2 regions of the Streptomyces sp. NPDC091282 genome follow, and region 2 is predicted to be linked to the other one. Evidence: riboswitches for the same ligand, from Rfam matches in the RefSeq annotation. Region 2 holds a riboswitch; the other holds the start of a gene.
What was found. Region 2 has a riboswitch for glycine ahead of gcvT (glycine cleavage system aminomethyltransferase GcvT). Riboswitches for the same ligand answer to the same signal wherever they lie in the genome.
Positions count from the first base shown of each region.

Region 1: linked by a shared signal. The riboswitch ahead of gcvP (aminomethyl-transferring glycine dehydrogenase) and the one ahead of gcvT (glycine cleavage system aminomethyltransferase GcvT) in region 2 are both predicted to bind glycine.

Region 1 covers NZ_JBIVUX010000004.1:9,178-12,577, forward strand. Annotated here, with positions in the region: partial or broken gene ACIQOE_RS19190 (DNA polymerase IV) at 1-1,349, shown strand, start outside; gene ACIQOE_RS19195 (PRC-barrel domain-containing protein) at 1,262-1,642, opposite strand; glycine riboswitch at 1,757-1,851, shown strand; gene gcvP (aminomethyl-transferring glycine dehydrogenase) at 2,026-3,400, shown strand, end outside.
Region 2 covers NZ_JBIVUX010000011.1:43,075-46,474, reverse strand. Annotated here, with positions in the region: gene ACIQOE_RS36735 (enhanced serine sensitivity protein SseB) at 110-901, opposite strand; gene ACIQOE_RS36730 (AAA family ATPase) at 1,006-1,692, opposite strand; glycine riboswitch at 1,855-1,952, shown strand; gene gcvT (glycine cleavage system aminomethyltransferase GcvT) at 2,110-3,237, shown strand; gene gcvH (glycine cleavage system protein GcvH) at 3,369-3,400, shown strand, end outside.

The DNA of each region.
Region 1 (3,400 bases), on a different contig from region 2:
CGATGGCGCAGGCGCGCAGACTGGCTCCGAACGCCGCGTACCTCGTGCCGCGGTTCGGGCTGTACCGGTCGATCAGCGAGCAGGTGATGGCGCTGCTGCACGAGCTGTCGCCGCTGGTGGAGCCGCTGAGCCTGGACGAGGCGTTCGTGGACCTGGAGGCCGGTGAGGTCGCCTGGGACGCCGGTTCGGCGCGGCTGGTGGGGGAGAAGCTGCGCGCGGACATACGGGGCGCCACGGGGCTCTCCGGGTCGGTCGGGCTGGCCGCCTCCAAGATGCTCGCGAAGATCGCCTCCGAGCAGGCCAAGCCGGACGGCCTGGTGCTGATCGAGCCGGGCACCGAGCGGGCGATGCTCGGGCCGATGACGGTGCGGACCCTGCCGGGGGTGGGGCCGGCGACCGGGGACCACCTGCGGCGGGCCGGGATCACCACGGTCGGCGAGATCGCCGAGGCGGGCGAGGACGAACTGGTACGGCTGCTCGGCAAGGCCCACGGGCACGCGCTGTACGCGATGGCGCTGGCCCACGACGACCGGCCCGTGGTCGCCGAACGGGAGGCCAAGTCGGTGTCCGTCGAGGACACCTACGACGTGGACATCCACGACCGGACGCGGGTGGGCATGGAGGTGCAGCGGCTGGCCGACCGGTGTGTGCGCCGGCTGCGGGGGGCGGGCCTGTCGGGGCGGACCATCGTGCTGAAGGTGCGGCGGTACGACTTCTCGACGCTCACCCGGTCGGAGACGCTGCGGGGGCCGACCGACGACCCGGCGGTGGTAAGGGAGGCGGCGGCGCGGCTGCTGGACTCGGTGGACACGACGGGAGGCGTGCGGCTGCTGGGCGTGGGCGTGTCGGGGCTCGCCGACTACACCCAGGAGGACCTGTTCGCGCAGGCGGCGGCCGGGGACGGGGTGGAGCCGGCCGCGGAGGAGGACGTGGCGGAGCCGGCCGCCGAGGCGGAGGCGGCCGTCGAGCGGCGGTGGCCCGCGGGGCACGACGTACGCCATGCGGGGTACGGCCACGGATGGGTGCAGGGGAGCGGGCTGGGGCGGGTGACGGTGCGGTTCGAGACGCCGGGGTCGGTGGTGCCGGGGAGGGTGCGGACGTTCCGGGTGGACGACCCCGAGCTGGAACCGGTGGATCCGCTGCCGCTGGTGCCGGAGGTTCCCGCGGACGGCGTCGGCGTGTGACCAGGAGCGCGGGGCCTTCCGGGGCCGGGAGGGCCCCGTCCCGGGCCGGGGCAGGGCGGGAGCGGCCCCCGCCGGGCCTACGCGCCCGAGTCCTCCGTGCCCGCCAGCTTGCCGAAGTCGTGGTCGGGATGGTCGGCGGGCGGGGCGGCCGTGTCCAGGCCGTAGTGGTGGTAGAGCTGGAGTTCCTGCTCGGGGGAGAGGTGGCGGCCCACGCCGAAGTCGGGGGCGTCCTTGATCAGGGCGCGGTCGAAGGGAACCTTGAGGGTGCCCTCGACCAGCTCGCTCGGCTCCAGGGGCACGAAGGCGTCCCGGGAGAACAGGCCGGTGCGTATGGCCGCCCACTCCGGCACCCCGGTCGCGTCGTCGAGGTAGACCTCGTCGATCGTGCCGATCTTCGTGCCGTTGCGGTCGAACGCCTTGCGGCCGATCAGGTTGCGCGGATCGATGTCGGTCTGCACGGGCCCTCCACTAGGTCGCACCTCATCCGTAAGCACTACAAAAGAGCACATTGAAGGAGGCGGCCACTCGAAGACCCGTGCGGTGCCCTCGCTGGTAGGCTGGCAGACGGCTGCTGACCCCGTGCGGGAGAGTCCTCCGGGCAGACCGGAGGCGCCGAAGGAGCAAATCCTCCCCGGAATCTCTCAGGCTCACGTACCGCACGGACGAGGTCACTCTGGAAAGCAGGGCAGGCGTCCATGGCGCTTGTCCTCACCGACGGTGCAAGCCGGATCCCCTGGGCGTCCGGCGAAGCTCTCAGGTTGAGATGACAGAGGGGGAGGCCGTCGGGGTGCCCGTGCCGGGGTACCCCTCGAAGGTCGCGTCAGACCAGGAGGCCTCCGCAATGACCGCCCAGCGTGTACCGCTCTCCGAGCTAGAGCAGGGAATCCCCTTCGAGCAGCGCCACATCGGACCCGATGACGAGGCGCAGGCCAAGATGCTCGCCCAGGTCGGCTACGGCTCGCTCGACGAGCTGACCGCAGCCGCCGTGCCGGACGTCATCAAGAACGCCGACACCCTGGAGCTGCCGGGTGCGCGCACCGAGGCCGAGGTGCTGGCCGAGCTGCGGTCGCTGGCCGACCGCAACCAGGTGCTCGACTCGATGATCGGGCTGGGCTACTACGGCACCTTCACGCCGCCCGTCATCCTGCGGAACGTGATGGAGAACCCCGCCTGGTACACGGCGTACACGCCGTACCAGCCGGAGATCTCCCAGGGCCGGCTGGAAGCGCTGCTGAACTTCCAGACCGTGGTCGCCGACCTCACCGGGCTGCCCACCTCGGGTGCCTCGCTGCTCGACGAGGGCACCGCCGCCGCCGAGGCCGTGGCCCTGTCGCTGCGCATGGGCAAGAACAAGAAGGGTGTCTTCGTCATCGACGCGGACGCCCTGCCGCAGACCATCGCCGTGATCCGGACGCGGGCCGAACCGACGGGCGTCGAGGTCGTCGTCGCGGACCTCAGCGAGGGCATCCCGGCCGATCTCGCCGCGCGGGAGATCAACGGCGTGCTCGTCCAGTACCCGGGCGCCTCCGGTGCCGTGCGCGACATCAAGCCGCTCGTCGAGCAGGCGCACGGGCTGGGCGCGCTGGTCACCGTCGCCGCCGACCTGCTCGCGCTGACCCTGCTGACCTCGCCGGGCGAGCTGGGCGCCGACATCGCCGTCGGCACCACCCAGCGGTTCGGTGTGCCGATGGGCTTCGGCGGTCCGCACGCGGGCTACATGGCGGTGCGGGAGAAGTTCGCGCGCAGCCTGCCCGGCCGGCTCGTGGGCGTCTCCGTGGACGCCGACGGACACCGGGCCTACCGGCTCGCGCTGCAGACGCGTGAGCAGCACATCCGCCGCGAGAAGGCCACCAGCAACATCTGCACCGCGCAGGTGCTGCTCGCCGTGATGGCCGGCATGTACGCCGTCTACCACGGGCCCGAGGGCCTGCGGGCCATCGCGCAGCGGACCCACCGCTACGCCACGATCCTGGCCGCGGGGCTGAAGGACGGCGGGGTCGAGCTGGTGCACGGCGCCTACTTCGACACGCTCACCGCGCGCGTGCCCGGCAAGGCCGCCGAGGTCGTCGCGGCCGCCCGGCAGGGCGGGGTCAACCTGCGCCTCGTCGACGCCGACCACGTCTCCATGGCCTGCGACGAGACCACCACGCGCGCGCAGCTGGGAGCCGTCTGGGCGGCGTTCGGCGTCGAGGGCGACGTCGAGGCGCTGGACACGG
Region 2 (3,400 bases):
GGCCGGTGGCGCCGACGGTCCGGCGGCGGGTGCGCTTCGTCGTGGTTCTCCCCCGGTTCCGCCCCGGTTTCCGGCCGGAGGCGGCCCCGATGCCCCTGGCGGGGCGCTCTCAGTGGCCGTACTGGTAGAAGGGCCGGACGTGCTCCCGCATCCAGTGGCCCACCGGGTCGTCCGCGACGTCGAGCAGGACCAGGTTCACCGGCCACCCGACCGGGACCCGGCCCAGCGCCCGGCCCAGCGCCTCCAGGGGCAGCGCCCTGATGTCGCCCTCCCACTGGGAGAGTTCGACGCCCACGAACATCACCGGGTCCGCCGTCTCGACCGCGGCGAGGCAGCGGCGGGCCGTGGCGACCACGCCGGTGGCCGCGAACTCCGCGGAGGCCGCGGCCAGGAAGTCCATCGGGTCGTCCTGCCAGTCCGGTTCGAAGAGCCGTACCCGGCCGCCCGAGGCCGAACCGTCCAGTTCGCTGCGGCCGGCCCGGCACAGCTCGGCGACCGCCTCCGGCGGCAGCGGGACGCCCACCGTGCCGCCGGGGTTCACGGCGATGCCGACCTGCGGGGGCAGCCCGCGGGCGAACTCGACGGCCGGGGCGACGGTGTACGACAGGTGGGAGCCGGCCACCTGGCGGAACTGCTCCTCGGAGCTGAAGACCGGCACGTACACCCGGCCCTCGATCTCCGTGGTGGGCAGGTCGAGGGAACCGCTGTGCGGGCCGCCGCCCTCGGGCAGCGGGATCCACAGGAAACCGCGGCCGAGTACCTCGATGAGCCGGCCGGCGGCCGCGGGGACGCCGAGGGAGGCCGACAGGACCTCCTCCAGTTCGTTGCCGGGCCACCCGCCGTGCGGGTGGGGGTGCGTCTGTGCCGGGAAGTCCGCGGGAATGTCCGCCGGGAAGTCCATCTGCCTACCGCCTGCTGGAAACCGCTGCTGCTGAGTCCGAAAAGGCTATCGGGTGGCTGTGACAATGCCCCACCCCTGCGAGCCGCCCGCCCGCGCGGGGAGCCTCACCCCGCGCACTTCTCCGGCTCGCGGAAGGCGATCCGGCACAGCACGTCGGCCGCGTCCCGGTCGAGCAGCACCGCCGAGCCGACGCCCCGGGGCAGCCCGCCCCTCTCCACCGCGCGCACCAGACGGGACGCGGCGTGCCGGTGGCGCAGGAAGGCGTAGCGGGAGACGCCGCGGCCCCGCTCGCGCTGGCCGTCCAGCGCCGTGCCCGGCGGGACGTCCAGGAGCAGCAGGTGCAGGGTGGCGCCGCGGCGGCGGGCCGCGCGGGCCAGCCAGTCGCGCACCCAGGCCTGGGTGCCGCAGTCGTGCACCACCACGCCCTCGCCGCTGCGCAGCGCGCGGCGCAGTCCGGCGTAGTGGGCGAGGCGGACCAGCGGGCGGTACAGGGCGTACGGCAGGAAGCGGGCCAGGCGGGCGTCCCAGCGGTCGCGGGTGTCCTGGGAGTCGATCCGGATGCCCTGGACGGTGCGGTGCATCAGGGTGGACTTGCCGCTGCCGGGCAGGCCGGTGACCACGACCAGGTCACGGGGGCCGAAGAGCAGGCCCTGCGGGCTGCGGCCGGTCCGGTCGCGCAGGTCGCGCACCACGCGTGCCGGGCGCTCCCCGTGCCGCTCGCGGGCCGGGGCCGCCGGCTGTCCCGGCAGGGCGATGCCCGTCGTCGTCGCGTATGCCGTGGTCCTTGTCACCGTGACCGTCCTCCCTGGGGGCTCAGGAAAGGTTCTCCCCGCTTATTGTAAAGAGAAGGTAATGCACGGTGTCTCGCGGTTCCGTCCGGTTCCGGCCACAGGGCTGTTACAAAGCCCGGCCCGGCATGCAATGATGTGCGCGCCAACTGCATACCGGCCGTTTGAATCCGCGCGGGAGAGTCCCCGGCAGTCTTCACCGGGGCGCCGAAGGAGCAAGTCCCTCCCTTGAATCTCTCAGGCACCGTTACCGCGCGGGCGAGGCACATCTGAAAAGCGGACCGCCCGCCGGCGGTCCCACCCAAGGTGCAAGCCTTCGACCACGTCCGTGGTCGAGGCGAACCTCTCAGGTTCCGATGACAGATGGGGAGGACCGACCTCGCCTGTCATGCCCTGGGATCTTTGGGAGACGACCGACCGATGAGCAGTTCCGATTCCGCTGGACTCCGCCGTACCGCGCTCGATGCCCTGCATCGCTCGCTCGGCGCCACCATGACCGACTTCGCCGGCTGGGACATGCCCCTGCGCTACGGCTCCGAGCGCGACGAGCACGTCGCGGTGCGGACCAGGGCCGGGCTCTTCGACCTCTCCCACATGGGCGAGATCGCGGTGACCGGCCCCGAGGCGGCCGCCCTGCTGAACCACGCCCTGGTCGGCAACATCGCCTCCGTCGGCGTGGGCCGCGCCCGCTACACCATGATCTGCCGCGCCGACGGCGGCATCCTCGACGACCTGATCGTCTACCGGCTGGCCGAGACCGAGTACCTGGTCGTGGCCAACGCCTCCAACGCCCAGGTGGTCCTCGACGCGCTGACCGAGCGCGCCGCCGGCTTCGACGCCGAGGTGCGCGACGACCGGGACGCGTACGCGCTGATCGCCGTCCAGGGACCGGAGTCGCCCGGGATCCTGAAGTCGCTCACCGACGCCGACCTGGACGGCCTCAAGTACTACGCCGGGCTGCCCGGCACCGTCGCCGGCGTCCCGGCGCTGATCGCCCGCACCGGCTACACCGGCGAGGACGGCTTCGAGCTGTTCGTGAAGCCGGAGCACGCGGTGGCGCTGTGGGAGGCGCTGACCGAGGCGGGCGCCGGTGTCGGCCTGGTGGCCTGCGGCCTGTCCTGCCGCGACACGCTCCGCCTGGAGGCGGGCATGCCGCTGTACGGGCACGAGCTGACCACCTCGCTGACCCCCTTCGACGCCGGCCTCGGCCGGGTCGTGAAGTTCGAGAAGGACGGCGACTTCGTGGGCCGCGAGGCGCTGACCGAGGCCGCCGACCGGGCCGCCGCGAATCCGCCGCGGGTGCTGGTCGGCCTGGTCGCCGAGGGCCGCCGGGTGCCGCGCGCCGGCTACCCGGTGGTCGCGGACGGCAAGGTGATCGGCGAGGTCACCTCCGGCGCCCCCTCCCCCACGCTCGGCAGGCCGATCGCCATGGCGTACGTCGACGCGGCGCACTCGGCGCCGGGCACCGCGGGTGTCGGCGTCGACATCCGGGGCAGCCACGAACCGTACGAGGTCGTGGCCCTGCCGTTCTACAAGCGCCAGAAGTAGATCCCGAGGCGGACCCAGAGAAAGACACCGAGCCCGGCGGTGCGTGACCCTGCGCACATTTCCGCTGCTCACGTGTGTTTCCCGCACTCCTCTTTCACCAGCACCCCACCGCGTACAGGAGAATTCAGGCCATGAGCAACCCCCAGCAGCTGCGTTACAGCAA